Regions from separate parts of the Cupriavidus sp. C1SS-2L genome, predicted to be linked through region 1. Evidence: predicted binding sites of a transcription regulator. Region 1 holds the regulator's gene; each other region holds the start of a gene.
The links. The regulator HrcA, encoded in region 1, represses chaperone genes, less so after heat shock. The targets are predictions, from matches to a motif close to TTAGCACTCNNNNNNNNNGAGTGCTAA.
Positions count from the first base shown of each region.

Region 2: the regulator HrcA is predicted to act here: its motif matches at 790-816, upstream of rpoH (RNA polymerase sigma factor RpoH).
Region 3: the regulator HrcA is predicted to act here: its motif matches at 880-906, upstream of groES (co-chaperone GroES).

Region 1 covers NZ_CP172708.1:1,119,343-1,121,612, forward strand. The annotation lists gene ACIGJG_RS05175 (NAD kinase) at 1-451, opposite strand, end outside; gene hrcA (heat-inducible transcriptional repressor HrcA) at 564-1,601, shown strand; gene hemH (ferrochelatase) at 1,684-2,270, shown strand, end outside.
Region 2 covers NZ_CP172708.1:354,803-357,072, reverse strand. The annotation lists gene ACIGJG_RS01660 (pirin family protein) at 1-557, opposite strand, end outside; gene rpoH (RNA polymerase sigma factor RpoH) at 894-1,823, shown strand; gene ACIGJG_RS01650 (SCO family protein) at 1,898-2,270, opposite strand, start outside.
Region 3 covers NZ_CP172708.1:2,946,356-2,948,625, reverse strand. The annotation lists gene ACIGJG_RS13660 (hypothetical protein) at 40-444, opposite strand; gene groES (co-chaperone GroES) at 1,010-1,300, shown strand; gene groL (chaperonin GroEL) at 1,347-2,270, shown strand, end outside.

The DNA of each region.
Region 1 (2,270 bases):
AGAAAATCGGGCTGTCGTCGCGCACCACGCTCGATTCCAGCAGCAGCCGGGTCTCGGCCTCGTAGCGCCCCCCCAGCATGTCAGGCAGCACGGATTGCACGTCTTCGAGCGGGATGTCGGTCATGAAACCGAGCCGGCCATGGTTGACGCCGATCAGCGGCACATTGTGGCCGGCAAGCTGTCGGGCGATGCCGAGCAGTGTGCCGTCGCCACCGAGCACCACGGCCACGTCCGCTTCCCGGCCGATCTCCTCGGCGGTCAGGGCCGGGTAGCCCGTCAGGCCGGTGGCCAGTGAGGTCTCGCGCTCGAAGACAACATCCTGGCCATTCCGGAGGATGTAGGACGCGAGCTCCTCCAGCGGGCCTTCGATGCCGGCAGTCGAGTACCGGCCCACGAGGGCCACGGTCTTGAATGGGGTGCGCAAGGCGCTGGTTTTCTGGGGGGCAGACATGCCGGGATTAGACCATACCGCTGTGACCGTTGTCAGCATGGGCCGGGCGCGCCACCGGGCACCGGCCGCGCGGGCGCCCGAAGCTGTAAAACTTGCGTAAAATCGGGGCATCATGGATGAACGTTCCAAAACGCTGCTCAAGACTCTGATCGAGCGCTACATTGCCGAAGGCCAGCCGGTCGGTTCCCGGACCTTGTCCAAGTATTCCGGACTGGACCTGTCGCCGGCCACCATCCGCAATGTGATGTCCGATCTGGAGGAGATGGGCTTCATCTCCAGTCCGCATACGTCGGCGGGGCGGATCCCCACGCCGCGCGGGTATCGCCTGTTCGTCGACACCATGCTCACGGTCAAGCCGATCGAGCGCGGCGGCCTGGAAATGACCGAACTGGCCGGCCAGATCCAGGGCCAGCTCGGCGGCCAGCAACTCGGGCCGCAGCGCATGATCACGGCGGCGGCGCGCACGCTGTCGAACCTCTCGCACTTCGCCGGCGTAGTCATGACCCCGCGGCGCGCGCAGTCGTTCCGGCAGGTCGAATTCATGCGGTTGTCGGACAAGCGCATCCTGCTGATCATCGTCAGCCCGGAAGGCGACGTGCAGAACCGGATCATCCAGACCGAACTGTCGTACACGCCGGCGCAGCTGATCGAAGCGGCGAACTTCTTCAACGCGCACTATGCGGGCATGAGCTTCGATGCCGTGCGCGACCACCTGCGCGTGGAGCTGCAGGACCTGCGCCGCGACATGTCGCAGTTGATGCAGGCGGCGGTCGAGGCAGGCAGCAGCGCCATGGAAGAAGAAGACGACCACCTCTATATCAGCGGCGAACGCAAGCTGCTCGAGGTCGAGGACCTGGCTTCCAGCATGGACAAGCTGCGGCGGCTGTTCGATGTGTTCGAGCACAAGACCAGCCTGCTCCAGCTTCTGGACGTGTCCAGCCATGCTCAGGGCGTGCAGATCTTCATCGGCGGCGAAAGCCAGCTCGTGCCGATCGAGGAAATGGCCGTGATCACCGCGCCCTATGAGGTCGACGGGCAGATCGTCGGTACGCTGGGGGTCATCGGCCCGACCCGCATGGCCTATGAGCGCGTGATTCCGATTGTCGACATCACCGCGCGCCTGCTCTCGAGTGCACTGAGCCAGAACTAGGACCCGTCCGACGGGTCACACAGTCTGCGTCCCCATTTCCACAGCCCGGCGGCCTTGGCTGCCCGGCCATACCGGAAGCGACATGACGTTTTCTCCCGAACCGGCCTACCAGCACGGCCAGGCGCCGCGCACGGCCATTTTGCTAGTCAACTTAGGCACCCCCGATGCGCCGACCCCGAAGGCGGTGGGGCGCTATCTGAAGGAATTCCTGTCCGATCCGCGCGTGGTCGAGATTCCGCGCCTGGCCTGGCTGCCGTTGCTGTACGGTGTGATTCTGCCGCTGCGCGCGCGTGCGTCGGCACTCAAGTACGAATCGATCTGGCTGCGCGAGGCGCATATGACCGGATCGCCGCTGCTCGTGTACAGCGAGCGCCAGGCGCACGCGCTGCAGCGCCTGCTGAACCAGCAGGGCTACGAGCTTACAGTGGCATGCGCAATGCGCTACGGCAATCCGTCGATTGCTTCCGTGCTGGAAGCACTGCGCCGCCAGGGCACGGAACAGGTTCTGGTGCTGCCCATGTACCCGCAGTACTCCGGTACCACCACGGCCACCGCATTCGACGAGGTGTTTCGCGTGCTCGGCCAGTGGCGCAACCAGCCAGAAATCCGGCTCGTGAAGCATTTCCATGACCATCCCGCCTATATCGCGGCGCTCCACCAGCAGGTCGG
Region 2 (2,270 bases), 760 kb from region 1:
GTCGCGCCGGCGTCCATCTCGATCGCTACGTACAGCGTGCGGCTGAACACCGTGACCGGCGAAGTCTTGCCAAAGGCATCTCCGGCAATCACCGTCATGCGCACCCCCGGCTGTTCAATCTTTGGCAGCGTGGCGCCCGGATGATGGAAGAACGAGGGCGCGACAGTTTCGTGGTCCTTGGGCAGCGCCACCCAGGTCTGGATACCGTGCAGCCTTGCGCCGGCTTCGCGCACGGCGTCGGGCGAGCGTTCGGAGTGCACAATGCCGTTGCCGGCCGTCATCCAGTTCACGTCACCGGGCCGGATCACCTGCTCGCTGCCGAGACTGTCGCGGTGCATGATCTCGCCTTCGAACAGATAGGTGACCGTGGCCAGTCCGATATGCGGATGCGGGCGCACATCGGCGCCCTTCCCCGGCGGCATCGCCACGGGTCCCATGTGATCAAAGAAGATGAACGGGCCGATGGTCTGGGTCGCCGCTGCCGGCAGGAGGCGACGCACAGTGAAATCGCCCAGGTCCCGCACATGGGGCTTGAGCAAGTGTTCGATGGCAGACATAGGTTCTCCGGTTTGTAGGGGCTTTATTGGCCGTGGCGTGCGCCAGCACTGCCAGTGTAGCGGGTGGTGCAACACAGTATCCCGCCAGGCGGTGCGAACCGAGGCGTGTCGGGGCCCTCTAATTGAGGATATCCAAGCCGCCGATATGCAGGGTAAGTGCCTTAGCGGGACCAAACGCTATCCGAATATATATGATGATCATCAGGAACTATCGACGGCTTCGGGACTCCAATTAGCACTCACCCGGCTTGAGTGCTAAGATGTGTTGCAATGCCGTGCCCTCCCACCGGAGCGGCGCGCCGGCAACCGAACGCCGGATGCGAAAGGAGCTACTGAGTGAACGCAGTCTTGTCTGCCGACCAAACCCTGATGAACAGCCGTCTGCCGACGGCGCCCAAGCAGGCCGGAAGCTTTGCATTGACCTTCCCGGCCACTGTGGGCAACCTGGAAAGCTATATCCAGGCCGTCCATCGCATTCCTATGCTCACCGCAGAGGAAGAGCAACGCCTCGCGCGCGAATTGCGCGAAGATGATTCCGTCGATGCCGCACGCCAGCTGGTGATGTCCCACCTGCGCCTGGTGGTGTCGATCGCACGCCAGTACCTCGGGTACGGCCTCCCGCATGCCGACCTGATTCAGGAAGGCAATATCGGACTGATGAAGGCCGTGAAGCGCTTCGACCCGAATCAGGGCGTGCGCCTGGTGTCGTATGCGATGCACTGGATCAAGGCCGAGATCCACGAGTACGTGCTGAAGAACTGGCGCATGGTCAAGGTGGCGACCACCAAGGCCCAGCGCAAGCTGTTCTTCAACCTGCGCAGCCACAAACAGGGTTCCCATACCTTCACGCCGGAGCAGATCGAAGCCGTTGCGCGCGATCTCAACGTCAAGCCGGAAGAGGTGATGGAGATGGAAACCCGCATGTCGGGTGGCGATCTCGCGTTGGAAGGCCAGGTTGATGACGGCGAGGAGGAATTCGCGCCGATCGCCTATCTGGCGGACAACCACAACGAGCCCACGCGCGTGTTGGAAGCCAAGCGCCAGGACCGTATGCAGGTCGAGGGGCTCGAAGAGGCGCTGGCGCGACTGGATGAGCGCAGCCGCCGGATTATCGAGGCACGCTGGCTCAACGTTGAGGATGACGGCTCGGGCGGTGCGACGCTGCACGAACTGGCTGACGAATTCGGTGTGTCGGCCGAGCGTATTCGCCAGATCGAGGTAGCGGCGATGAAGAAGATGAAGGGGGCGTTGCAGGCGTTTGCCTGACCCCCGGCGCTAACGAGGCGCCATGCAAAAGGCCGGTCCAGTGGACCGGCCTTTTTTCATTGCCGTGCCGTCTCTCAGGACAGCAACTGCTTGATATCGTGGGCGATGGGCTCTGGTCCCTGGCCGTGACGAATGAACAGCCGCAGATGCCCTTCCGGGTCGAACACGTAGCTGCCAGCCGAGTGATCCATGGTGTAGTTGTTGGGCGACGTACCCGGTACCTTGGCGTAGTAGACCTTGAAGTCCTTCGCCACCTTCTGCAACGCAGCCTCATCGGCCGGTCGCATGCCCAGGAAACGCGGATCAAACGCCGGCACGTACTGCGCCAACAGCGCCTGGGTATCCCGCTCCGGATCCACCGTCACGAACAACACCTGCACCTTGTCCGCATCCGGCCCAAGCTGCTCCATGACCGCCTTCAACTCCGCCATGGTGGTCGGGCAGACA
Region 3 (2,270 bases), 1.8 Mb from region 1:
CCGCCAGCGACGAGGTAGCGATTTGCTACTGGCTACTCGCTACTGCTTTGGCGCAGTGAGTTCCTGACGCGCCGTGCTGTCCGCAGCCTGGTTTTCCGCCTTGCGTTCTTGCTTGGCGGCCTTCACGTCCTGCTTGTACTCGCCCTTGGCGGCCTTCTTGGTGGCCTTGTACTCATCGGCCGCCTTCTTGCGGGCTTCGCGGCGTTCCACCAGCGGGTCCTTCGGTGGTTCGATCTGCTGCGTCATGGCAGGGGGGACGCCTTGCGCGCCAGCGGGGGCGGCCGGAGTGGCCGGAGTAGCGGGGATGGCCGGAGTGGCGGGCGTGGCCGATGTGGCGGGCGCAGTGGGAGTCTGGGCAAAGGCAACGGCACAACTCAGACCGGCCAGGACCGCGGCGAGTGCGCCGGCCACATGGGTCGGACGGACGGGCTTTTTCAGATCCATTTGGAACCTCATCAGGGTTGTTGTCGGAATCGCCACGGTCGCTTGCCGGCTTAAGCGCATATCTCACCTGGCTAGCGGAGCGGCGGGCGTAGGGTTCAATCTAATGGCCGGGGTGGGTGGGCGATGTCGGGGTTACGCCGAATGGGGTGGGGAGGATGTCTTACAGCGACCCAGAGGGCGCCTATCGCGAATGGCTGATCGGGTTCCCTTCATTGAAGGGATGCCTTGGCGCGGCCGGGCATGCTTGGCGCCGACCAATGACGACGAAGGCATGATTCCCCCGGCAGACTTTATGTGCATGATTGGGCGCGCGGAGGGGTGGGCGGATTGGTGCTTAGGTCGCGGATGCCCGGTCCGCCAAATGCTCCCCACCTGACCCAAGGGAAAACCCCCATCAAGCCGCTGTCTTGAAATGGCCATACCCCGTCCCTATAATTAGCACTCGCTGGGGGTGAGTGCTAACAGCTCCCTGCGGTACCCGAAATTCCGCGGCCAGCGAGGTTCAGCCAGGCTGAATCGCGGCCCGTTTGTGAATCAAAACTCACTTTTGTATCTAGGAGTCCGTATGAATCTGCGTCCTTTGCACGACCGTGTGATCGTGAAGCGTCTGGACAATGAAACCAAGACCGCGTCCGGTATCGTGATTCCCGACAACGCCGCCGAGAAGCCGGATCAAGGCGAAGTGCTGGCCATCGGCCCGGGCAAGAAGGATGACAAGGGCAACAACATTGCCCTCGACGTCAAGGTGGGTGACCGTGTGCTGTTCGGCAAGTACGCCGGCCAGGGCGTGAAGGTCGATGGCCAGGAGCTGCTGGTCATGCGCGAAGAAGACATCATGGCCGTGGTGAACAAGTGATCACTTGTTGACGACTAGCACCGTACCGAATTAGGAGAATCAGAACATGGCAGCAAAAGACGTAGTATTTGGCGACGCCGCCCGTGCCAAGATGGTCGAAGGCGTGAACATTCTCGCCAACGCAGTGAAGGTTACCCTGGGTCCGAAGGGCCGCAACGTGGTGCTGGAGCGCAGCTTCGGCGGCCCGACCGTGACCAAGGACGGCGTGTCCGTGGCCAAGGAAATCGAGCTGAAGGACAAGCTGCAGAACATGGGCGCCCAGATGGTCAAGGAAGTGGCTTCCAAGACCAGCGACAACGCCGGTGACGGTACCACCACCGCTACCGTTCTGGCCCAGTCGATCGTGCGCGAAGGCATGAAGTTCGTCGCCGCCGGCATGAACCCGATGGACCTGAAGCGCGGTATCGACAAGGCTGTCGCCGCCGCCGTGGAAGAGCTGAAGAAGGTCAGCAAGCCGACCACCACCAGCAAGGAAATCGCCCAGGTTGGCGCGATCTCGGCCAACAGCGACACCTCGATCGGTGAGCGCATTGCCGAAGCCATGGACAAGGTCGGCAAGGAAGGCGTGATCACCGTCGAAGACGGCAAGTCGCTGGCCGACGAGCTGGAAGTCGTGGAAGGCATGCAGTTCGACCGCGGCTACCTGTCGCCGTACTTCATCAACAACCCCGAAAAGCAAGTTGTCCAGCTGGACAGCCCGTTCGTGCTGCTGTTCGACAAGAAGGTTTCGAACATCCGCGACCTGCTGCCGGTGCTGGAGCAAGTGGCCAAGGCTGGCCGCCCGCTGCTGATCATTGCTGAAGACGTCGAGGGCGAAGCCCTGGCGACCCTGGTGGTCAACAACATCCGTGGCATCCTGAAGACCGCCGCCGTCAAGGCTCCGGGCTTCGGCGACCGCCGCAAGGCCATGCTGGAAGACATCGCCATCCTGACCGGCGGCACCGTCATTGCTGAAGAAATCGGCCTGACG